One region of the Luteimonas sp. MC1750 genome, then DNA from elsewhere that is predicted to be linked to it. Evidence: predicted binding sites of a transcription regulator. Region 1 holds the regulator's gene; each other region holds the start of a gene.
What was found. Region 1 encodes HrcA, which represses chaperone genes, less so after heat shock. Its sites were predicted from a motif close to TTNGCACTCNNNNNNNNNGAGTGCNAA; they were not measured.

Region 1 (7,882 bases):
GTCTCGACGATGTCGCAGTCCCAGCCGTCGAGCGCCGACGCGGCGCGCTCGACCAGTTCCTCCAGCACGGCGACCCCGAGGCTGAAATTCGCCGCCCAGAGCAGCGGGATCTCGCCGGCGGCCTCGGCCATGGCCTGGCGCTGGGCATCCGACAGCCCGGTCGTTCCGGAAACCAGCCCCGCCCTGCGCTGGCGGCACAGCGCCAGCAGCGGACTGAAACCCTCCGGCAGGCTGAAGTCGATGGCGACATCGAACGCGGGCACGCCCGCCAGCTCGCTGGCCGCGAACTGCGGCACGCCGTCGACCACGCGCTGCGCGGGACGCCGCGAGACCGCGGCCACCACCGTGCAGGCGACGACGCCATCGGCGCACAGCCGCAGCAGCGCCCGCCCCATGCGGCCGCTGGCACCGTGGATCAGGAGTTTGACGGAATCGGCCATGCACCAAGGCTAGCGACGCGCCCGGGCGGCCACAAGCCGCTCAGGACGTCATCCGTTCCCAGAAGCCCTTCACCCCGTCGACGAAGGTGCTCGACTTGGGCGAATGGCGGCGCGCGCCCTCGCCGATGAAGGTGGCCTCGAACTGCTCCAGCAGTTCGCGCTGCTCCGTGGTCAGGTTGACCGGGGTCTCCAGCACGACCTTGCAGTAGAGGTCGCCCTGCGTCCGGCTGCGCACCGACTTGACGCCCTTGTCGCGCAGGCGGAAGACCCGGCCGGTCTGGGTCTCGGCCGGGATGCGGATCTCGGCTTCGCCGCCGAGGGTCGGCACGCGCACGGTGTCGCCCAGTGCCGCCTGGGAGATGCGGATCGGCACTTCGCAATGCAGGTCGTCGCCGTCGCGCTCGAAGATCGGGTGCGGGCGCACGCGGACTTCGACGTAGAGGTCGCCCGGCTGGGTGCCGGACGGGCCGGCCTCGCCCTCGCCGGACAGGCGGATGCGGTCGCCGTTGTCGACGCCGGCAGGAACCTTCACCTGCAGCACCTTCTCCTCTTCCACGCGGCCGTTGCCGCGGCAGGAGGGGCACGGGCTCTTGAAGGTCTTGCCGCGCCCGTGGCACGAGGGGCATGGCTGCTGCATCGAGAAGATGCCGCGCTGGAACCGCACCTGGCCGTGGCCATGGCAGGTGTCGCAGGTCTCGAGCTGGCCGTCCTCGGAGCCGGTGCCCTTGCAGGGCTCGCACTCCACCAGCGTCGGCAGCTCGATGCGGCGCTCGACCCCACCGACGGCGTCCTCCAGGTCGAGCTCCATCACGTAGCCGACGTCGGCCCCGCGACGCGGGCCACGCGGACCGCCGCCCCCGCCGAAGATGTTGCCGAAGATGTCGCCGAAGATGTCGCCCATGTCCGCGCCGCCGAACCCGGGACCGGCGTTGCCGCCGCCCATGCCGTGCTCGAACGCGGCGTGGCCGTGCTGGTCGTACATGCGGCGCTTGCCGCCGTCGGAGAGGACCTCGTAGGCCTCCTTGCACTCCTTGAACGCGGCCTCGGCCTTGGCATCGCCGGGGTTGCGGTCAGGGTGGTGCTTCATCGCGCAGCGGCGATAGGCCTTCTTCAGTTCCTCCTCGCTGGCGCTGCGTGCAACGCCGAGGACTTCGTAATAGTCGCGCTTGCTCATCGATCAGGTCCGTGCTGCCTGGTGGACCCGCCGGTGTGCGGGGTCCGGATACGCGGCGGGAACCGGGTGTCGATTCCGGTCCCCGCCTCGGGTGTCGCGATCGCGGCCATGGCCGCTCCTACAATCGCCCGGGGAATCAGGCCTTGCGGTCGTCGTCCTTGACTTCGGTGAACTCGGCGTCGACCACGTCATCGGCCTGGCCGGCGTCGGCCTGGCCGGGGGCCTCGCCGTCACCGCCCTGCCCGGCCGCTGCCGCCGCCGCGAACAGCGCCTGCGCGACTTCTTCCAGGGCCTTGGTCTTGGCCTCGATCTGGCCCTTGTCGTCGCCCTTCATCGCGGTCTCGACCTCGGCGATCGCGGACTCCACGCGGCCGATCACGTCACCGGGGACCTTGTCGCCGTTGTCCTTGATCGCGCTGCGGGTGCCGTGCACCAGCGCATCGGCCTGGTTGCGGGCGCCGACCAGCTCGTGGAACTTCTTGTCGTCCTCGCGGTGCGCCTCGGCGTCGGCGACCATCCGCTGGATCTCGTCGTCCGACAGGCCCGAACCGGCCTTGATCTCGACCTTCTGCTCCTTGCCGGTCTTCTTGTCCTTGGCGGTCACGTGCACGATGCCGTTGGCATCGATGTCGAACGACACTTCCACCTGCGGCATGCCGCGCGGCGCGGCGTCGATGCCGCTGAGGTCGAACTTGGCCAGCGACTTGTTGTAGCGGGCCTGCTCGCGCTCGCCCTGCAGCACGTGCACGGTGACGGCGGACTGGTTGTCCTCGGCGGTGCTGAACGTCTGCGAGGCCTTGGTCGGGATGGTGGTGTTCTTCTCGATGATCTTGGTGAACACGCCACCCAGGGTCTCGATGCCGAGCGACAGCGGGGTCACGTCGAGCAGCAGCACGTCCTTGACGTCGCCGGCCAGCACGCCGCCCTGCACCGCCGCGCCGATGGCGACGGCCTCGTCGGGGTTCACGTCCTTGCGCGGGTCCTTGCCGAAGAACTCGGCCACGGCCTGCTGCACCTTGGGCATGCGGGTCTGGCCGCCGACCAGGATCACTTCGTTGATGTCGCTCGCGCGCAGGCCGGCGTCGTTGAGCGCCGTGCGGCAGGGCTCGATCGTCTTCTTGACCAGGTCCTCGACCAGCGCCTCGAGCTTGGCCCGGGTCAGCTTGATGTTGAGGTGCTTCGGGCCCGAAGCGTCCGCGGTCACGTAAGGCAGGTTCACTTCCGTCTGCTGCGCGGTCGAGAGTTCGATCTTGGCGCGCTCGGCGGCGTCCTTCAGGCGCTGCAGGGCCAGCGGATCCTTGCGCAGGTCGATGCCCTGGTCCTTCTGGAACTCCTCCACCAGGTAATCGATGACGCGCTTGTCGAAGTCTTCGCCACCCAGGAAGGTGTCGCCGTTGGTGGCCAGCACCTCGAACTGCTTCTCGCCGTCGACTTCGGCGATCTCGATGATCGACATGTCGAAGGTACCGCCGCCGAGGTCGTACACGGCGATCTTGCGGTCGCCGCCGTCCTTGTCGAGGCCATAGGCCAGCGCGGCCGCGGTGGGCTCGTTGATGATGCGCTTGACGTCGAGGCCGGCAATCCGGCCGGCGTCCTTGGTCGCCTGGCGCTGCGAATCGTTGAAGTAGGCAGGCACCGTGATCACGGCCTCCGTGACCTTCTCGCCCAGGTAGTCCTCGGCGGTCTTCTTCATCTTTTCCAGGATGCGCGCGGAGACTTCCTGCGCCGACAGCTTCTTGCCGTCGCTCGTCTCGACCCAGGCGTCGCCGTTGTCGTGCCCGACGATGGCATACGGCACCAGGTCGAGGTCCTTCTTGACTTCGGCGTCGCTGAACTTGCGGCCGATCAGGCGCTTCACCGCGTAGAAGGTGTTCTTGGGATTGGTGACGGCCTGGCGCTTGGCGGACGCGCCGACCAGCACTTCGCCGTCCTTGGTGTAGGCGACGACGGAAGGCGTGGTGCGATCGCCTTCGCTGTTCTCGATGACGCGGGCCTTGCCGCCGTCCATGATCGCCACGCACGAATTGGTCGTGCCCAGGTCGATGCCGATGATCTTTGCCATGGGTCTCTAGCCTCTTGCAACTTGGTCTGGGGGGCGGCGGAGCCGCCGATGACTGCTATCTGGGGGTGGCGGTGGCGCCTTCAAGCGCCGCCCGCCATCCGGAAAGGCCTTGTTTCAGTCGGAATTGGCCACGGCCACCATGGCCGGGCGCAGCAGCTGCTCGTTGAGCCGGTAGCCCTTCTGGAACAGCTGGGCCACGGCGCCGGGCTCGACGCCGGCCGCCTCCACCACGCTCATGGCCTGGTGCAGCTCGGGATTGAAGGCCTCGCCCGCGGCGGGGGCGATCTGCACCAGACCCTGGTTGCCGGTGACCCGGCGCAGCTCGCGGAGCGTCAGCTCGACGCCATCGTGCAGTGGCCCGGAGCCGCCGGCGGCGACGAGGGCGGCGTCCAGGCTGTCGAACACCGGCAGCAGGTCGCCCAGCAGCTGCTTGTTGGCGAAACGGCAGGCGTTCTGCACGTCGCGCTCCATCCGGCGGCGCTGGTTCTCGAGGTCGGCGCGGTCGACCAGCGACTGCGCGCGCACCTGCTCGAGCTCGGCGCGGAGGGTTTCGATCACGTCTTCCAGCGGAAGGTCGTCTGCGGGCGCCTCGGCGGCGTGGTCGGGCGTCTGTTCGGTGGTCATCGCTCTCGTGGGTCCGGAATGGCTCGGTCCGGACTGAGTGGGGATGCCGCGTCGGGATTCAAGGCGGCACCGAGCGCCTCGGCGGTCGCCTGCACCACCGGGATGACCCGGTCGTAGGCCATCCGGGTCGGCCCGATCACCCCGAGCACGCCCAGCACGCGGCCACCGGCGCCGTAGGGCGCGGTCACCAGCGACATCCCCGCCAGCGGCGCGACCCCGGTTTCCTCGCCGAAGAACACCCGCACGCCCTGGGCCTTCACCGTGCGCTCGAGGAGCTGCAGGATCTCGCGCTTTTCCGAAAACGCCTCGAACAGCTCGCGCAAACGGTCGAGATCGGCCAGGTCCTGCAGCCCCAGCAGCCGGGCCTGGCCGGCCACCACCATGTCCTCGCCGGCGGGCGCCAGCGCCTGCTCGGCGAGCTCGGTGGTGGCGCGCAGCAGCCCCTCGAGCTCGCTGCGCGCGCTCTTCAGCTCGCGCAGCAGGCCGGCGCGGATGGCCGGCAGCGGCTGGCCGGCGAAGTTCGCGTTGAGGTAGTTCGCCACCCGCTCGAGCTCGGCGCCATCGTAGGCGCGGCGGGTCTGGACGATGCGGTTCTGCACTTCGTTGTCGGCGAAGACCACGATCGCCATCACCCGCTGGCCATCCAGGGGCACGAAGTCGATCTGGCGGAAAGCGAACTGCTCCCGGCCCGGCACGCTGACCACGCCGACGAAGCGGGTCATCGCCGAGACCAGCTCCGAGGCATTGCCCAGCAGCGACTGGGTGCCGCCGCCGGGCGCCAGGCCGCCGCGCAGGCGGTCGAACTCGGCGTCCTCGAGCGGGCTGAGCTGCAGCAGCGAGTCGACGAAGACCCGGTAGCCGCGTGCGGTGGGCACGCGCCCGGCGGAGGTATGCGGTGCCGACAGCAGGCCGACCTCCTCGAGGTCGGACAGGATGTTGCGGATCGTCGCCGGACTGACGTCCAGTCCGGCATGGCGCGCCAGGGTCTGCGAACCGACCGGCTCGCCATCGCGGATATGGCGCGCGATGAGGGTGCGCAGCAGCTGGCGACTGCGTGCATCGAGGGGATCGTCAGGGCGTCGGGACATGCCGCGGGTATACGTCCGCCGGGCGCCCGTCGCAAGCGGCGAGATTCGCCGATGACAGGCTGCGCGTCTCCGCGGCACAATTCGCACGCCATGCTCAAGCGCCTGTCGATCAAGGATTTCGCCGTCGTCTCCGCCACCGAACTGGAATTCGGGCCGGGACTCACGGTCGTGTCCGGCGAGACCGGCGCCGGCAAGTCGCTGATCGTCGACGCGCTGGGCTTCCTGTCCGGGCTGCGCGCCGACAGCGGCATGGTCCGCCATGGCGCGCAGCGCGCCGAACTCGACGCCGAGTTCACGCTCGACGACTCACCCGCGGCGCTGGGCTGGCTGCGCGAGCAGGAATTCGACGACGGCGCCGCCTGCCAGCTGCGGCGCACCCTGCGCGCCGACGGCGGCTCGCGGGCCTGGATCAACGGCCGTCCGGCCACCCTCTCCCAGCTGGGCGCGCTGGCCGCGCTGCTGGTGGAGATCCACGGCCAGCACGAACACCAGGCCCTGCTGTCGCGCGGCAGCCAGCTGGCCCTGCTCGATGCCTACGGCCGCCACGAGGCGGAACTGGCGGCCGTCGCGCAGGCGGCACGCGCCTGGTCGGCGCTGCTGCGCGAGCACGAGCGCCTCAACGCGGCCGGCGACGTCTCGGACCGGATCGACTTCCTGGGCCACCAGCTCGGCGAGCTGGAGCGCGAGGCGCTGGAGCCGGACTCGATCGCCGAGCTGGTGGTCGCGCACCGGCGCCAGGCGCATGGCGCCGAGCTCGTGGAGGCCTGCGACGCCGCGCTCGAACGCCTGGGCGGCGACAGCGACGCCCTGCCCGCCGCGGTGCAGCAGCTGCGCGCCCTGCTCGGGCGCATGCGCGCGCACGAGGCACGGCTCGGGGACGTGGACGCCCTGCTCGAGGGCGCCGCGATCCAGCTTGACGAGGCCGCGGTGCTGCTCGACCGCATCCGCGCCGACCTCGACATCGATCCCGCGCGGATGCAGGCGCACGACGCGCGGCTTTCGCGCCTGCACGAACTCTCGCGCAAGCATCGGGTGCCGGTCGAGGACCTGGCGAGCCACCGCGATGCGCTGGCCGCGGAACTCGAGATGCTGGCCACTTCCGCCAGGCGGCTGGAAGGCCTGGGCGCCGAGATCACCGGCGCGGCGGCGGCGTGGCGCACGGCCGCGGCGAAGCTCGGCAAGGCTCGCGCCCGGGCCGCGACCGCGCTGGGCAAGGCGACCACCGCCCTGGTGGGCGAGCTGGGCATGGGCGGGGGCCGCTTCGAGATCGCGCTCGAACCCATCGCGGCCGACGCACCCGACGCGCAGGGCGCCGAGCGCGCCGAGTTCCTGGTCACCGCCAACGCCGGCCAGCCGCCGCGCCCGCTGCGCAAGGTCGCCTCGGGCGGCGAGCTCTCGCGCATCTCGCTGGCGATCGAAGTCGCCGCGCTCGGCCTGGACGCGGTCCAGACCATGGTCTTCGACGAGGTCGACTCGGGCATCGGCGGCAACGTCGCCGGCATCGTCGGGCGCAAGCTGCGCGACCTGGGCAGCCGCCGCCAGGTGCTCTGCGTGACCCACCTGCCGCAGGTCGCGGCCCAGGGCCACGCGCATTACCGGGTGAGCAAGGCCGAGCGTGCGGGCATGACCCAGAGCGCGGTGCGCCTGCTCGACGACGCCGGCCGCCAGGAGGAGCTGGCGCGGATGCTGGGCGGGATCGAGGTCAGCAGCGAGGCGCGGGCCGCAGCCAGGCGCCTGCTGAGCGAGGCGGAGGGGTCGCCGGTCGCCTGAGGCCGGACTCAGCGCTTCTTGCGGACGTAGAGCACCAGCGAGTGCTCCTCGAGGATGTAGCCGTACTTCTCGGCCACCGCGTGCTGCAGCGCCTCGATTTCGGGGCTTTCGAACTCGATGATCCGGCCGGTGTCGACCTCGACCATGTGGTCGTGGTGACCACCGCGGTCGATCTCGTAGACGGCCGTGCCGCCTTCGAAGTTGTGCTTGAGCACCAGGCCCGCGGCCTCGAACTGGGTCAGCACGCGGTAGACCGTCGCCAGGCCGATCTCGTCGCCGGAATCCAGCAGCTGGCGATAGATCTCCTCGGCCGTCATGTGGTGGCGCGAGGACTCCTGCTCGAGCAGCTGCAGGATGCGCATGCGCGGATGGGTGACCTTCAGTCCGGCCCTGCGCAACTCGTTGGTTTCCATGCGTCTCCCGTCAGTGAGGCGGTTGGGGGGCGCCAGCCGCCGTCGACCGGTTGCCGTGGCCCGGCGAGTGTATCATCGCGGCATGTCCGCCCCGACCTGGTTCCCGATGCACAAGCTGATCGTCACCGCCCTCGCCGCCTGCCTCACCGCGGGCTGCGGAATCATCTACAAGCAGCCGGTCTACCAGGGCACGCTGATCTCGCCGGCCAACGTCGAGCAGCTGCAGGTGGGCATGAGCCGCCAGCAGGTCGAGGCGTTGCTGGGCACGCCGTCGATCCAGGATCCGTTCCACCAGAACCGCTGGGACTACA
Region 2 (7,882 bases), 1.1 Mb from region 1:
GTCGGCGGGCGCGGCATCGTCGTCGCCATCCGGCTGGCCCAGCTTCTCCAGGTACAGGAAGGTCGAGCAGGCACGCACGAACGGCTCCGGAGTCTTCTCCTGGCCGAACCCGTAGACCGCGACGCCGTCGTTGCGCAGGCGCATCACCAGGGGCGTGAAGTCCGCGTCCGAGGACACGATCGCGAAGCCGTCCAGATTGCGCGCGTACAGCAGGTCCATGGCGTCGATCACCATCGCCATGTCGGACGCGTTCTTGCCGCTGGTGTAGGCGAACTGCTGGATCGGCCGGATGGCCCAGGTGTGCAGGCACTTCTCCCAGCCCACCAGGTGCTGGCTCTTCCAGTTGCCGTAGGCGCGGCGCACGTTGGCCACGCCGTGGCGCGCGATCTCGGCGAGGATCACCTCGATTTTCGAGGCCGGCGCGTTGTCGGCGTCGATCAGCAGCGCGATGCGCTTTTCCTGCGTGGGCATGCGCGAAGTCCCGTGGCGCCCGACCGGCGCGGTCGGCGCACAATAGCGCAGGCGACCACACGCCGGGCCCGCGGACCCTCGGATACGATGGCGCCGCGGCCGCCACCGCGGCCCATCGCCCGAAGGAAGCACCCGCATGATCGAGATCTCCACCGCCAACGTGCTCGTCGCGCTGGGCGTGACCACGGCCGCCGGCCTGGCCACGGGCGTCGGCGGCCTGCTGGTGTTCGCGCAGAAGACGCCCAGCGCGCGCCTGCTCGCCTTCGGCCTGGCGTTCGCGGGTGGCGCGATGGTCTACGTCTCGCTGTCGGAGATCCTCAACAAGTCGATCCTGTCCTTCACCCAGGGCTATGGCGAACGCCTCGGTTTCAGCCTGGGCACCGCGGCCTTCCTGGCCGGCGTCGGGCTGATCATGCTGGTGGACCGGCTGGTACCGAACCCGCACGAGCGCCTCGAGGCCGACGATCCCTTCTTCCGCGAGCACAACGCCGCCTACATCCGGCGCGTGGGCCTGCTGACGGCGATGGCGATCACCATCCACAACTTCCCCGAAGGCCTGGCGACCTTCTTCGCCACGCTGGAAAACCCCGGCGTGGGCATGCCGCTGGCCTTCGCCATCGCCATCCACAACGTGCCCGAGGGCATCGCGATCGCGGTGCCGGTCTACTTCGCCACCCACAACAAGGCCTATGCCTTCGGCGCGTGCATGGTCTCGGGGCTGGCCGAACCGCTGGGCGCGATCATCGGCTATGCGCTGCTGCGGCCGTGGATGTCGGACGCGGTGTTCGGCAGCGTGTTCGGCATCATTGCCGGCGTGATGGTGTTCCTGGCGCTGGACGAACTGCTGCCCGCGGCCAAGCGCTACGCGAAGGGCCACGAGACGGTCTACGGGCTCGTCAGCGGCATGGGCGTGCTGGCGATCAGCCTGGTGCTGTTCAAGTGGTGAGGCGGCGCGCCGGAGTCCTGCGTCCGGCGCAATGAAAAACGGCCCGGTTTCCCGGGCCGCCTGCCGTCACGCGGGTAGCCGCGATCAGGCCGCGAACAGGGCCTTCATCTTCTTCAGCGCATTGGCCTCGACCTGGCGGATGCGCTCGGCGGAGACGCCGTACTCGTCGGCCAGCTCCTGCAGGGTGACCTTGCTGTCCGGGTCGAGCCAGCGGCGCTGGACGATGTCGCGCGAGCGCGCATCGAGCGTCGCCAGGCCCTCGCGCAGGAGCTCGAGCTGGCTGGATTCGCTGTCGGCGCGTTCGTAGGCCTGCGACGGATCTTCCTCCTGCGTCATCAGGTACGCCGCCGGCGCCGGCGGCGCGCGCTCGTCGTCCTCGTCGGCGGACATGTCGAAGCCGATGTCGCGGCCGGACAGGCGCGACTCCATCTCCAGCACCTCGCGCTCGGAGACGTTGAGGTCCTTGGCCACCGCGCTGACCTCGGCGGCGTTGAGCCAGCCCAGGCGCTTCTTGCTCTTGCGCAGGTTGAAGAACAGCTTGCGCTGGGCCTTCGTGGTCGCGACCTTGACGATGCGCCAGTTCTTGATGATGTACTCGTGCATCTCGGCGCGGATCCAGTGCACCGCGAACGAGACCAGGCGCACGCCGACATCCGGGTCGAAGCGCTTCACGGCCTTCATCAGGCCGATGTTGCCTTCCTGGATCAGGTCGCCCAGCGGCAGGCCGTAGCCGTTGTAGCCGCGGGCCACGTGGACCACGAAGCGCAGGTGCGACATCACCAGTTCGCGCGCGGCGTCCAGGTCCTCTTCCTCGTGGAAACGACGGGCCAGGGCCTGTTCGTCTTCCACCGAGAGCACGGGGATCTGGTGCACGGCGCCGATGTAGGCATCCAGCGAGCCGATCGCGCTGGGCACCGGGAGATTGTTGGCGACGAGGGGATAGCTGGCAGTGGTTGCAGTCATGGGCATGATTTTAGCAGTGGACCCGTGAGACTGCCGGACACGCGGGAAGTTCCTTCATGTTCCATTTATGCAGTCAATGTCCTTTTATCTCGTGCATTGTTCTGACAGCAAGAGTGTCACGGAAGCGGTGCCGGGACCAGTCCCATTCCCTCCAGCGCCGCCAGCGGCGGCAGCGACCAGTCGACCGGCGCGCCGCCCTGGCGCGTCAGATAGTCGTTCGCCGCGGAGAAATGCCCGCAGCCCAGGAAGCCCCGGTGTGCCGACAGCGGCGAGGGATGGGTGCTGCGCAGGACGCGGTGCCGACGCGGGTCGATGACCTGGCCCTTGGCTTGGGCATACGCACCCCAAAGCATGAACACCAGGCCCTCGCGCTCGCGGTTGAGCACCTCGACCATGTGGTCGGTGAAGCCCTCCCAGCCCTGGCGCTGGTGCGATCCGGGCCGGCCTTCCTCCACGGTGAGCACCGCGTTGAGCAGCAGCACGCCGCGCCGTGCCCACGGCAGCAGGCAGCCGTGGTCGGGCCGCGGCAGGCCGAGGTCGCGCTGGATCTCCTTGTAGATATTGTCCAGCGACGGCGGCACGCGGACGCCCGGGCGCACCGAGAAGCACAGGCCATGCGACTGGCCGGCGCCATGGTAGGGATCCTGGCCCAGCACGACCACGCGGACCTGGTCGAAGGGCGTGGCCTCGAACGCGGCCAGGATCTCGGGCCCGGGCGGGAAGATGCGCGCGCCCGCGGCACGACGCTCGCGCAGGAAGCCCGACAGCGCCTGCATGTCCTCGCGTTCGAACCAGTGGCCGATGCGGGCCTTCCAGGATGCGTCCATCCGGACCCGGTCGGGCACCGTGCTCACGCCCCGGCCCCGACCTCTTTCAGCCGCGACAGCCGCAGCTGGAACAGCGCCTTGGTCACCAGCAGCCGCTCCTCGATCGGTTTCAGCACGAGGTCGTTCGCGCCGTTGCGCAGCAGCGCGGCCTGGTTGGCGGGATTGGCGTCGCCGGTCATCACCAGCACCGGGAGCCGGCGCTTGGACCAGCCGAACCCGCCGCGTACCGCCTCCACCAGGTCGCCGCCGTCGAGTTCGCCCTTCAGGTAGACGTCGGTCAGCACCAGGTCGACGCCCGGCCCCTCGCCGGCGGCGACGCGCGCGTGCAGGAACTCGAACGCGGCCTCGACGCTGGTCACGTGCACCACCTCCATCTGCTGGGCCTTGAGCATGCGCGACGTGGCCAGCGCGACGGTGCGGCTGTCCTCGACGTACAGCACCCGCGCGCCCGGGATCGGCGCCGGCTGCACGTAGCCGCGGATGAACTCGGCCAGGGCGCGGTGGCCGTGGGACTTGTCGAAATAGTCGGTGACGTCATCGCTGAAGTGCCGGCCTTCGAGGTGCTCCTGGGCGGTGCCGGAGATCACGATCACCGGCACGTAGCGCTGGCCGGCGGCGGCGCGCACCACCTGGGCGAGCTGCTGGCCGTCGCCGTCGGGCAGCACCAGCGAGGTGGTGGCCAGGTCGATCGGCGCGGCGGCGAGCGCCGCATGCGCCTCGCCCAGCCCGGCACAGGCGACCACCTCGGCCTCAGGCAGCTGCGCCTTCAGCACGTCGACGATCAGCTTGCGCACCAGGCGCGAGCCGTCGACCACCATGATCCGTGGCGCGGCCCCCTCGAGGTGCCGGATGTCGGTCGGCCCGGCCACGCTCAGGTCTCCGTCGGCCGGGTCTGGCGCAGGAAGTGTCCGGTGACCGCCCCCGCGCCCAGCCAGCCGAGCACGGTAGCCCCGGCGATGACCGTCAGCGCCTGCCGGGGCAAGAAGCCCTGCAGCGCGAAGCTGCTGCCATAGCTGGCCGCCAGTTCGGCGAGCGGCGCGCGCAGCGCGGTGCCGGCCGCGGTCAGCAGGCCCAGCGCGAGCGCGCCGGCGGCCAGGCCGTACCACGCGCCCAGGTAGAGGAAGGGACGGCGGATGAACCCGTCGCTGGCGCCCAGCAGCTGCAGCACGCCGAGCTCGTCGCGCCGGGCCTGGATGTCCAGGCGCACGGTGTTGCCGACCACCAGCAGCGCGCCCAGCCCGAGCAGCGCCGCCAGCACCCAGGCCACGCGCCCGCCGAAGCGCAGCCAGCCGTCGAGGCGCTGGCGCCAGACCGCATCGTGCTGCACCAGCTCGGCCTCGGGCAGGGTGCGCAGCGAATCGGCGAGCATCGCCTCGTCACCGGCCGGGGTCACGACCAGCACGTGCGGCAGCGGGTTCTCGCCCAGGGTGTCGATCGCCTCGTCCAGGCCGCTGCGCTCGCGCAGCTCCTCCAGGCCCTGTGCCGGCGTGCGGTGCTCGATGGCGCCGATGTCGGCGCGCGCACCGAGTTCCGCGGCCAGCTCGGCCACGCGCGTTTCCGCGGTGTCCTGATGCAGGAACACGGTGAGCTGGCGCGAGGCCTGCACGTCGCCGGCGAAGCGTTCGACGTTGCCCAGCACCAGCCACAGGCCGAGCGGCAGGGCCAGCGCCACCGCCATCACGCCGACGGTGAGCACGGTGGACCAGGGCCGCAGCAGCAGGCGGCCGAGGCTGGCGACCACGCTGTAGGCGTGGTGGTCGAGCCAGGCGCCGGGACGGGAGCGGGTCGCCGGCTTGCTGCGTGCGATCGGCTCATTCATCGGCCAGGTCCTCCGGCGCGATGTCGTCGGCGAGCTGGCCATGGTCCAGCACCAGGACGCGCTTCTTCATCCGCTTCACGAGGCCCAGGTCGTGGCTGGCCACCAGCACGCTGGTGCCCTGCCCGGGCAGCGAGGCGAACAGGGCCATGATCTCGGCGGCGAGGGTCGGGTCGAGGTTGCCGGTCGGCTCGTCGGCCACCAGCAGGCGCGGCTCGGCGACGACGGCGCGGGCGATCCCGACGCGCTGCTGCTCGCCAGCCGACAGCTCGCCGGGCAGTGCGCTGCCGCGCGCGCCCAGGCCCAGGCGCTCGAGCACCGCGCGCACCCGGCGCGCGGCGTCGCCGCGGCGCATGCCACGCAGCACCAGCGGCAGCGCGACGTTGTCGTGGACGCTGCGGTCGGCGAGCAGGCGATGGTCCTGGAACACCACGCCGACCTCGCGACGATGCATGGCCACGCGGCCGCCGCGTACCTTGAGCAGGTTGCGTTCGCCGAACAGCACCGCGCCGCGACTGGGCCGCTCGGAGAGGTGGATGAGGCGGAGCAGCGTGCTCTTGCCGGCGCCGGAATGGCCGGTGACGAAGATCATCTCGCCGGCGTCGACGCTGAAGCTCACGTCCTGCAGCGCGACGTGCCCGCCCGGATACTGCTTGCAGACGTTGTCGAAGCGCAGGACCGGCGGCATCGCGGAGCTCGTGTCGAAGGAAGCGTCGAGTATCGCTTGCCGGCCGCCATCGGGCCAGACAAGCCGACGGGCGCCGTGCTCACGCCGGCCCGGATCGCGCTCGCGCTGGTCCGGACACGAGGGGCAGCTGCCGTCCGGGCAGCTGCCCGGATGCACTCAGTGCTGCGAGCGCGGCGCCCGGGTCACCAGCTTGCGCAGGCCCTGGCCGATGCGGCCGAACAGCGAAGGCGACGTGTCCTGCGCCGGAGCGGGAGCGGCAGGCTGCGACGGCTGCGGCCTGGGTGCATGCGGCTGGCGCGGCGGACGCGCGGCGCGTGGCTGCTCGCCGCCCGCCGCCTGTTCCGTCGCCTGGCCGTCCTGCGCCGGCTGGCCTTCGCCGTTGATGCGGCGGCCACCACGGCGGCGGCGGCGCTTGCGCGGCGCGCGCTCGCCTTCCGCACCGTCGGCTCCCGGAGTGGGGGTCCCGGCGACCGGCACCGATGCCTGCGCCGTGCCGGCGCTGGCGGGCGTGGCGATGGCGTCGGGGGCAATGCCGGCGCCCTCTGCCACCGCGCCCACGGCGCCTTCGGCAGCCGCTTCGGCCGCCGGCACGCGCGGCTTGCGCGGAGCGCGCTCGCGGCGACCCTCGCCGGCACCGGCGCTGCGCGGGCCACGCGAACGGTCACCACCGCCCTCGCGACGACCACCGCCGCGACGCGCATCCTCGGCGGCGCGCTGCTCGCGCGCCTCGCGGAAGATCTCGCTGACGCTCTCGCCCTCTTCCGGCTCGAGCTCGACGCCCTCGCGCGGCTTGCGCGGCAGCGCCTTCAGCAGCTCCGCGCTCACCGGCTCGGAGGGGATCTTCTGCTCGATGAAGGCCTCGATGTCCGGCAGGCCGATCGCGTAGCGCTCGCAGGCGAAGCTGATCGCATCGCCCTCTTCGCCCAGGCGCGCGGTGCGGCCGATGCGGTGCACGTAGTCCTCGGCATCGAACGGCAGGTCGTAGTTGTAGACGTACTTCACGCCATCGATGTGCAGGCCGCGGGCGGCGACGTCGGTGGCGACCAGGATCTCGAGCTGGCCGGCCTGGAACTTCTTCAGCAGCGACTCGCGCTTCTTCTGCGGCACGTCGCCCGACAGCACGCCCACGCGGTAACCGGCGCGTTCCAGCGCACGGGCCACGCGCTCGACGAACACCTTGGTGTTCACGAACACCATCGTGCGGGCACCCTCGCCGCGCGAGAGCAGGCCCAGCAGCAGCGGCAGCTTCTCTTCGTCGGAGGGGTAGTAGAGCTTCTGGCGCACCAGCGCAGCGGTGATGGTCTCGGTCTCGACCACCATTTTCTGCGGCTCGTTCATGTGCTCGTAGGCGAGCTCGAGCACGCGATGGCTCAGCGTGGCCGAGAACAGCAGCGTCTGGCGCTCGGTGCGCACCGGCATGCGGCGCAGCAGGAAGCGGATGTCCTTGATGAAGCCGAGGTCGAACATGCGGTCGGCCTCGTCCAGCACGCAGATCTCGCAGGCGTGCAGGCTGACCACCTTGTGCTGCTTGACGTAGTCGATCAGCCGGCCCGGGGTGGCGATGATGACGTCCACGCCCTCCTGCAGCAGCTGGCGCTGCTTGTCGTAGTCGACGCCGCCGTAGACCAGGGCGAAGCGCAGGCCCAGCTCGGGACCGAACTTCACCGCGTCCTTGTGGATCTGGATCGCGAGTTCGCGGGTGGGCGCCAGGATCAGCGCGCGCGGGTCCTCGGGCTTGCGGTCGGCCAGCGCCGGGCGCGTCAGCAGGCGGTTCATCACCGCCACCAGGAAGGCCAGCGTCTTGCCCGTGCCGGTCTGGGCCTGGCCGGCGACATCGCCCCCGGGCAATGCGACCGGGAGGGTCAGCGCCTGGATCGGCGTGAGGCGCGTGAAGCCTGCGGTCTCGAGGCCGGCCTGCAGCCGCGGATGGAGATCGAAGGAGGAGAAGGTGACGTCGGTAAGTGGTTTGTCGGTCATTCGTCGGAAGTCTGCGCGGCGTGGCGCGCTTGCGTGGAAGGTGGCAGCCAAGCAGACTGCCATGGAGAAATGTCGCGGCGGCCTGCCCGCCTTCGAAGCAGACCCCCTCCGACGGGGCAGCCCCTTGAAACGACCGCGAATCGCCCAAGTTTAGCAGTTACCGCGGCCGTCGACCGCCCGCATGCCGGGACCTG
Region 3 (7,882 bases), 1.2 Mb from region 1:
ATGTCGTCGAAGAAGGGCTCCAGCTCGGCCTCGATCCCGGCGTCGCGCAGCAGGGCGGCGACCGCCGCGGCATCGTCGCCGCGGTACTGCAGCGACAGGCGCAGGCGCGCGCGCAGGCCTTCGGGCAGCAGCGCCAGCGCCGGCGGCAGCACCCGCCCGAACACCGCGGCGCCCTGGCTTCCGCCGACCACCAGCAGGCGCAGCGGCGCCCCGCCGGTCTGCGACGGATAGGGCGCCCGCGCCGCGGCCAGGATGCCGGCGCGCACCGGGTTGCCGGTTTCGACCAGCGTGGCGCGCGCGCCGTCGTCGACCCCTTCCAGCCCACCGAAGGACGTGGCCACCCGGTCGGCGAAGCGCAGCAGCTGGCGGTTGGCGAGGCTCAGGCGCGAGCCCTGCTCATGCAGCAGCAGCGGAAGCCCCAGGCTGCGCCCGGCCAGCGCCGGGGCGAAGCTGGGATAGCCGCCGAAGCCCGCCACCAGGCCGACCCCGCGACGCTTCATGTCCACCCGCGCCAACAGCGTGGCGCGCGCGATCACCGCGGCCGCGGCCAGCTTGCCGCCGAGCCCGCCGGCCAGGCTGCGCGCCGGCAGCACCACGTGCGGCAGGCCCTCGAGCGCCTGGGTGAAACGCGCGCCGCGGGCCTCCGTGTAGAGCACGACCTCGCGCCCGCGCGCCTGCAGCTCGCGCGCCAGGGCCTCGGCCGGGAACAGGTGCCCGCCGGTGCCGCCGGCGGCCAGTGCGATCGTGGCGCGCCCCGCGCGCCCTGCCCCTTCGCGCACGACTCAGTGCGCCGCGACCGCGGGCTTGCCGCGCACGCGGTTCACCAGCGTGACCGCGCCGGCGACCAGCGCGCCGACCACGATGCCCACGACCAGGCTGATGCCGGTATCCGCGACGAAGGCGGGCACGCCCCGGCCCTCCAGCACCTCGAGCACGTGGTGCAGGGCGTCGATGTTGTGCACGAAGATGCCGCCGCCCACCAGGAACATGGCGATGGTGCCGACGACGCCGAGCGTCTTCATCAGCCACGGCGCCACGTAGACCAGGCCACGCCCCAGCGGCGCCAGCGCGCCCTCGCGCTTGTCCAGCCACAGGCCGACGTCGTCCATCTTCACGATCGCGGCCACCAGGCCGTAGATCAGCAGGGTGACGCCGAGCGCGATCACCGACAGCGAGACCGTGCGCGTCAGCAGGGGCTCGTCGGCCACCACCGCCAGCGACAGCACGATGATCTCGGCCGAGAGGATGAAATCGGTGCGCACCGCGCCGCGGATCTTCTTCTTCTCCAGCTCGCGCGGGGTCTCGCCAGAAGCCAGCACCGCCTGCGCGCGCGCCTCCGGGTCGGGCTTCTCGTGGCGGTGGAAGAGCTTCTCCACCACCTTCTCGAAGCCCTCGTAGCAGAGGTAGGCGCCGCCCACCATCATCAGCGGCACCACCAGCACCGGCACCAGCCAGCTGATCAGCAGCGCCGCCGGCACCAGGATCAGCTTGTTGACCAGCGATCCCTTGAACACGCCCCAGACCACCGGCAGCTCGCGATTGGCCTTCACGCCAGCGACCTGCTGCGCGTTGAGCGCCAGGTCGTCGCCGATCACGCCCGCGGTCTTCTTGGCGGCCACCTTGGTCAGGACCGAGACGTCGTCGAGCAGGGTCGCGATGTCGTCGAGGAGGGTGAGCAGTGAGGCGCCGGCCATGGGGTTCGTCGTTTCGGTCAGGAGCCGCGGATTGTCGCATCGCCTCCGGGATCGGGCGATACGCCCCCGTCACGGACTTTCGCCCCCTTCCATGGGCGGGGTCGGGGTGTGCGGTGCCCGCCGCGGATGCAGGGGGGGATGCCTTGCTATGCAGCGCCCGCCGCGGATGCAGGGGGGATGACCAGCCGGAATCTTCGCTGTCCTGCTCCCAGTTCCGGCCGCCGGCCATCCATGGCCGGCTCTGGTCATCCCCCCTGCATCCACGGCGGGTCCGACTTCTTTCGCAATCCTGTGGCGGGACAAAGCCGAACGGCGCGGCAGGCCGTCGCGTCCTCGTCAATGTGAGTCCGGCGCGCCCCTGTTGATCAGAATTTTCCCGGCGCAGCGACTTTGCTCTGCAGTCCGTAGCGATAAAGGCCGGAGCCCGTCCCGCGTACAGGGGGTGTGCGGAGAGCCGGCCATGGATGGCCGGCGCCCGGCCGCTGGCAGCAGGACGCGGAGACGGCCGGCGCAGCACACCCCCTGTGCGCGGGACGGGCCGCGTGGACCACCACGCAGTCCCGTTCTGCAGCCGAAAAAAAAGGACCCCGCCGAAGCGGGGTCCTCCATGATGCAGTGACGCAGTCGCGCTGGATCAGAAATCCATGCCGCCCATGCCGCCCATGCCACCGCCGCCGCCCATCGCGGGCTCTTCCTTCTTCGGCAGCTCGGCCACCATCGCTTCGGTCGTGATCATCAGGCCGGCGATCGAGGCCGCATTCTGCAGCGCGGTGCGGGTGACCTTGGTCGGGTCCAGGATGCCGAACTCGACCATGTCGCCGAACTCGCCGTTGGCGGCGTTGTAGCCGAAGTTGCCGGTGCCGTCCTTGACCTTGTTGACGATGACCGACGGCTCTTCACCGGCGTTGGCGACGATCTCGCGCAGCGGCGATTCCATCGCGCGGAGCGCGATCTCGATGCCATGGTTCTGGTCTTCGTTGGCACCCTTCAGGCCTTCGATGGCGGTCTTGGCGCGCAGCAGCGCAACGCCGCCGCCCGGGACCACACCTTCTTCGACGGCCGCACGCGTGGCGTGCAGGGCGTCTTCGACGCGGGCCTTCTTTTCCTTCATCTCGATCTCGGTCGAGGCACCGACCTTGATCACCGCAACGCCGCCGGCCAGCTTGGCCACGCGCTCCTGCAGCTTCTCGCGGTCGTAGTCGGAGGAGGTCTCCTCGATCTGCGCCTTGATCTGCTTGATGCGGCCTTCGATGCCCGTCGACTCGCCGGCGCCATCAATGATCGTGGTGTTCTCCTTCGAGACCTGCACCTTCTTCGCGCGGCCGAGGTCCTTGATCGTCGCCTTCTCGAGCGTCAGGCCGACTTCCTCGGAGATCACCGTGCCACCAGTGAGGATGGCCATGTCTTCCAGCATCGCCTTGCGACGGTCGCCGAAGCCCGGGGCCTTGACGGCCACGACCTTGACGATGCCGCGGATGGTGTTGACCACCAGCGTGGCCAGGGCCTCGCCCTCGACTTCCTCGGCCACGATCAGCAGCGGCTTGCCGGACTTGGCCACGCCTTCGAGCACGGGCAGCAGGTCGCGGACGTTGGAGATCTTCTTGTCGTGCAGCAGGATGAAGGGATCATCCAGCTCGGCCGACATCGACTGCTGGTTGTTGATGAAGTACGGCGAGAGGTAGCCGCGGTCGAACTGCATGCCCTCGACGACGTCGAGCTCGTTCTCGAGGCCCGAGCCTTCCTCGACCGTGATCACGCCTTCCTTGCCGACCTTGTCCATCGCCTGGGCGATCAGGTCGCCGATGTTGGCGTCGGAGTTGGCCGAAATGGTGCCGACCTGGGCGATTTCCTTCGAGGTCGACGACGGCTTCGAGATGTTCTTCAGCTCGGCGACGGCGGCGATCACGGCCTGGTCGATGCCGCGCTTGAGGTCCATCGGGTTCATGCCGGCGGCGACCGCCTTCATGCCCTCGCGGATGAAGGCCTGGGCCAGCACGGTCGCGGTGGTGGTGCCGTCACCGGCGTTGTCGGAGGTGCGCGAGGCGACTTCCTTCACCATCTGCGCGCCCATGTTCTCGAACTTGTCGGCCAGCTCGATCTCCTTGGCGACGGACACGCCGTCCTTGGTGATCGTGGGCGAGCCGAAGCTCTTGTCGAGCACGACGTTGCGACCCTTGGGGCCAAGCGTCGCCTTGACGGCGTTGGCGAGCACGTTGACGCCACGCACCATCTTGGCGCGCGCGTCTTCGCCGAAGCGGATTTCCTTCGCGGACATGTGTATTACCTCGAATTGGGATCAGGAGAGAGTTGGGTCAAAGCCCCGGGCCAGGGCCCGGGATCGCGAGGCGCCCGGGCGCGCTCAGCCGACGATGGCGAGGATGTCGTCCTCGCGCACGATCTTGTATTCGGTGCCTTCGTGCTTGTACGCCGAGCCGGAGTACTGGCCGTAGATGACCTTGTCGCCGACCTTGACCTTCGGCGCGCGCAGGCTGCCGTTGTCCAGGGCCTTGCCGTCGCCCACGGCGATCACTTCGCCCCTGGTCGGCTTTTCCTTGGCGTTGTCCGGGATCAGGATGCCGCCGGCGGAGACTTCATCGGCTTCGATCGGCTTGACGACCACGCGGTCGTAGAGCGGCTTCAGGTTCATGCAATCCTCACAAGTGATTGGTTTGTAACGACTAAGGGGCAAATCGGTCGCATATTCTGGCAGTCGGGGATGCCGAGTGCCAGAGGACGCGCCGCGAAAAACCCGGCGGACCGGGATGTCCCAGAGATGGGGGGCCGCGGCGGGAGTTCAAGGGGTGCCGGCGTCAGAAGCGCCAGGCACCCACCAGGGCGGTCTCGCCGTTGTTCGGGCTGTGCAGGCTGGCGTTGGAGATGTGCCGGACCGACAGCGAGAACCGGTCCCAGCGCCAGCCCACCGAGGTCACGAACTGGGGATCGCCCGACAGGGCGTCGGTCTCCCCTGACTGGGCCCCGATGGCCGCGCCCAGGGTCAGGCCGTTGTCGGTGCGCTCGTAGCGCAGGCCGACGTAGCCGACCCAGACCTCGTCCTCCAGGTCCCGGTCGGTGACCGGGCCACGCCCGTCGACGTAGATGAGTCCGGTCTGGGCCCGGAGCACGGCATTGTCGAGGTCGCGCAGCTTCGGCACCCAGGCGATCGAGGCCGTACGGGTGAACTCGCGGTCGGTGGTGGTCGAAGCCCCGGCGGCCAGTTCGATGTCGCTGCCGGCCGCGGCCAGCGGCGCCGCGGCCAGTGCCAGCGCCACCACTCCGGAGCGCAGCGCGGAGCCGCAGGGAAGTTGCATGGGAAAGCCTTCGATGAATGGGGACGCAGCATCGAAAGCATACGGACGGCATGTCGCGCCGGCGTGCAGGCAAGCGGGAAAGTGTGTCGCCCGGCGCGACATTGTCATATCGCGGGGGTAAATTGCCCCGTCCAATTGGGGAGAGACACCGAATGCGTTCCGAGCGTTCCACTCTGTTCTGCGCGATCGCACTTGCGGCCGCGGCCACCTTCCCGGCGCATGCCGAGGTCTTCATCAACGAGATCCACTACGACAACGCCGGCGCCGACGTCGGCGAGGCGATCGAAGTGGTGGGCAGCGCCGGCGAGAACCTGGCCGACTACCAGCTGGTCCTCTACAACGGCAGCAACGGCCAGTCCTATTCCACCAGCACGCTGCCCGCCGGCGTCGCGGCCACCTGCGGCGGCAACGTGCGATTCGCCACGGTCAACTACCCCGTCGATGGCCTGCAGAACGGCTCGCCCGACGGCGTCGCCCTGGTCGACCCGCAGGGCAACGTGGTCCAGTTCCTGAGCTACGAAGGCGTGATGACCGCCACGAACGGGCCGGCCGCGGGCATGGCCAGCGAGGACATCGGCGTCTCGGAACCCAACAACACGCCGGTCGGCACCTCGCTGCAGCTCGGCGGCACCGGCAACGTCCAGGCCGACTTCACCTGGGCGGGATCGGCCACCGCGACCTTCGGCACCTGCAACAACAGCCAGACCTTCGGCGAGGCCGGCAATGCCGCGCCGACCGTGGTCGACACCTTCCCGGCGCAGGGTTCGAGCGATTTCCCCTACGCCGCCGACATGACGGTCACCTTCAGCGAACCGGTCATCGTCGAGCCGGGCGCCTTCCGCCTCAGCTGCGAGGGCGTGCCCCGCCGCCGCACCACGACGCTGGACCACGTCACCCAGGCGACCAGCTTCACCCTGACCCCCGTGCGCCCGCTCGTCCCCGGCCAGGCCTGCTCGCTGCAGATCGACGCCAGCCGGATCGTGGACCTCGACGCGACCGCTCCGGAGTCCAGCACCACCGTGGCCTTCCGCGTGAGGCACGCCGACCGGGGCAGCGGCAACGGGGAGTACTACGGCCTGGTCAACACATCGAGCCCCGGCCAGCTGCGCTGCTCGCTGCACGAGACCATCCGCGGCCACGTCGCCTACCCCTACAGCGGCAGCGGCACCAACACCTGGACCATCCTCGAGATCGCCGACGAGGATCCCAACGATCCCGGCCGGATCCTCGACGTCTACCGCAACCGGACCTACGCCAAGGGCAGCGATCGGGCCGGCTCGGGCGGCAGCAACAAGTACAACCGCGAGCACACCTGGCCGAACTCGCTCGGCTTCCCCGGCAACAGCCTGGGCGGCCTGCCGAACGCGCCGTACACCGACACGCACATGCTTTACCTGAGCGACGAGGTCTACAACTCGAACCGCGGCAACATGCCGTTCGCCAACTGCGACGCCGGCTGCTCGGAACGCGCGACCGAGTCCTACAACGGCCGCGGCGGCGGCACCGGCGTCTACCCGGGCAACTCGAACTGGGTCGAAGGTGCGAACGGCAATGCCGGCTCGTTCGAGGTCTGGGGCGCACGCCGCGGCGACATGGCGCGCGCGGTGATGTACATGGCGATCCGCTACGAAGGCGGCCAGCACCCGACCACCGCCCAGCGCGAGCCCGACCTCGAGCTCACCGACAATCGCAGCCTGATCGTCAGCACCAGCTCGCTGGAAGCGCCGGCCTACATGGGCCTGCTGTCGACCCTGGTCGAGTGGCACCTGGCCGACCCGCCGGATGCGGCGGAGCGCGCGCGCAACGAGGTGGTCTTCGCCTACCAGGGCAACCGCAACCCGTTCATCGACCACCCGGAGTGGGGCACGACGGCGCTGTTCACTTCGACCACGCCCGGCACCTGCGAACTGGCGACGCCGACGCCCACGCCGCCGCGCAACCCGCGCATCCGTGACCCGCGCGAGCGCGTGACTGTACCGGCACCGGCGCTGGCACCGGCATCGGCACCGGCCCGCAGCAGCAGCGCGGCCAAGGCCAGACTCCTGCGCTGAGTCGGGGTCACGGCGATTGAAGAGGGGGCGCCGGGGAACCGGCGCCCCTTTTTTTGGCTCTTCTCGCACGCGAGGCAGACGCCGGGTGCGGCGTCGCGGCGCTTCGACGCATGGCCTGCTGCCGCTCATGTCCCCCGGTGCCGGCCCGGAGGGCCGTCACCTCCTCCTTGACTTCCCGTCAGCAGGCCACGCGCCAAAGCGGTGTGGCTTTGCCCGCGCTCCGCCCAACGGCAAGGGCGGGCGTTTGCTTCTCCAGACCGCGACAAGGGTCGGGCCTGCCGCGGATGCAGGGGGGATGACCAGAGCCGGCCATGGATGGCCGGCGGCCGGATGATGGGAGCAGGACGCGGAGACATCCGGCTGGGCATCCTCCCTGCATCCGCGGCAGGCAGCGCGCGCCTGCTCGAGGCACCCGCTGCAACGAAAAGCGTGGGCGCAAGACCTGTCCCATGCGAGGCGGACAGGCGCCAGACCAACTCGCTCGGCTACCCTAGCGGGCCGCCTCCACCTCGCCGCACCGCCTTGAACCTGCAGTCCTTCATCCGTCGCGGCACCCTCGCGCTCCGCACAGCGCTGTTCCTGCGCAAGGAGCCGGCGGACCGGACGTGGCGCCTGCCCGGCCTGTCTGTGATCGCGGCCCTGCTGCTGGCGTCACCGGCCGCGCTGGCCATCGACATGGACGACCTGCTGCCGGTGGACGAGGCCTTCGTGCTGCGCGCCGAGGCCACGGGGCCGGATCGCATCGAGCTCAGCTGGGCGATCGCCGACGGCTACTACCTGTATCGCCACCGCATGGGCGCGGAGCCGGTGGATGGCGGTTTCCGCGCCG

Region 2: the regulator HrcA is predicted to act here: its motif matches at 2,391-2,417, upstream of rpoH (RNA polymerase sigma factor RpoH).
Region 3: the regulator HrcA is predicted to act here: its motif matches at 4,398-4,424, upstream of JGR68_RS02090 (co-chaperone GroES).

What each region holds. Positions count from the first base shown of each region.
Region 1 is NZ_CP067113.1:1,639,125-1,647,006, forward strand. Features, by position in the region: gene dapB (4-hydroxy-tetrahydrodipicolinate reductase) at 1-440, opposite strand, end outside; gene dnaJ (molecular chaperone DnaJ) at 481-1,614, opposite strand; gene dnaK (molecular chaperone DnaK) at 1,751-3,676, opposite strand; gene grpE (nucleotide exchange factor GrpE) at 3,791-4,300, opposite strand; gene hrcA (heat-inducible transcriptional repressor HrcA) at 4,297-5,388, opposite strand; gene recN (DNA repair protein RecN) at 5,479-7,158, shown strand; gene fur (ferric iron uptake transcriptional regulator) at 7,167-7,571, opposite strand; gene bamE (outer membrane protein assembly factor BamE) at 7,678-7,882, shown strand, end outside.
Region 2 is NZ_CP067113.1:2,785,633-2,793,514, forward strand. Features, by position in the region: gene JGR68_RS13055 (NYN domain-containing protein) at 1-471, opposite strand, end outside; gene zupT (zinc transporter ZupT) at 608-1,417, shown strand; gene rpoH (RNA polymerase sigma factor RpoH) at 1,502-2,386, opposite strand; gene ung (uracil-DNA glycosylase) at 2,497-3,207, opposite strand; gene JGR68_RS13075 (response regulator) at 3,231-4,025, opposite strand; gene ftsX (permease-like cell division protein FtsX) at 4,079-5,026, opposite strand; gene JGR68_RS13085 (ATP-binding cassette domain-containing protein) at 5,019-5,711, opposite strand; gene rhlB (ATP-dependent RNA helicase RhlB) at 5,868-7,688, opposite strand.
Region 3 is NZ_CP067113.1:438,160-446,041, reverse strand. Features, by position in the region: gene JGR68_RS02105 (UDP-N-acetylglucosamine--N-acetylmuramyl-(pentapeptide) pyrophosphoryl-undecaprenol N-acetylglucosamine transferase) at 1-779, opposite strand, end outside; gene JGR68_RS02100 (DUF808 domain-containing protein) at 783-1,694, opposite strand; gene groL (chaperonin GroEL) at 2,329-3,969, opposite strand; gene JGR68_RS02090 (co-chaperone GroES) at 4,054-4,341, opposite strand; gene JGR68_RS02085 (acyloxyacyl hydrolase) at 4,505-5,002, opposite strand; gene JGR68_RS02080 (endonuclease) at 5,155-7,053, shown strand; gene JGR68_RS02075 (protein-disulfide reductase DsbD) at 7,681-7,882, shown strand, end outside.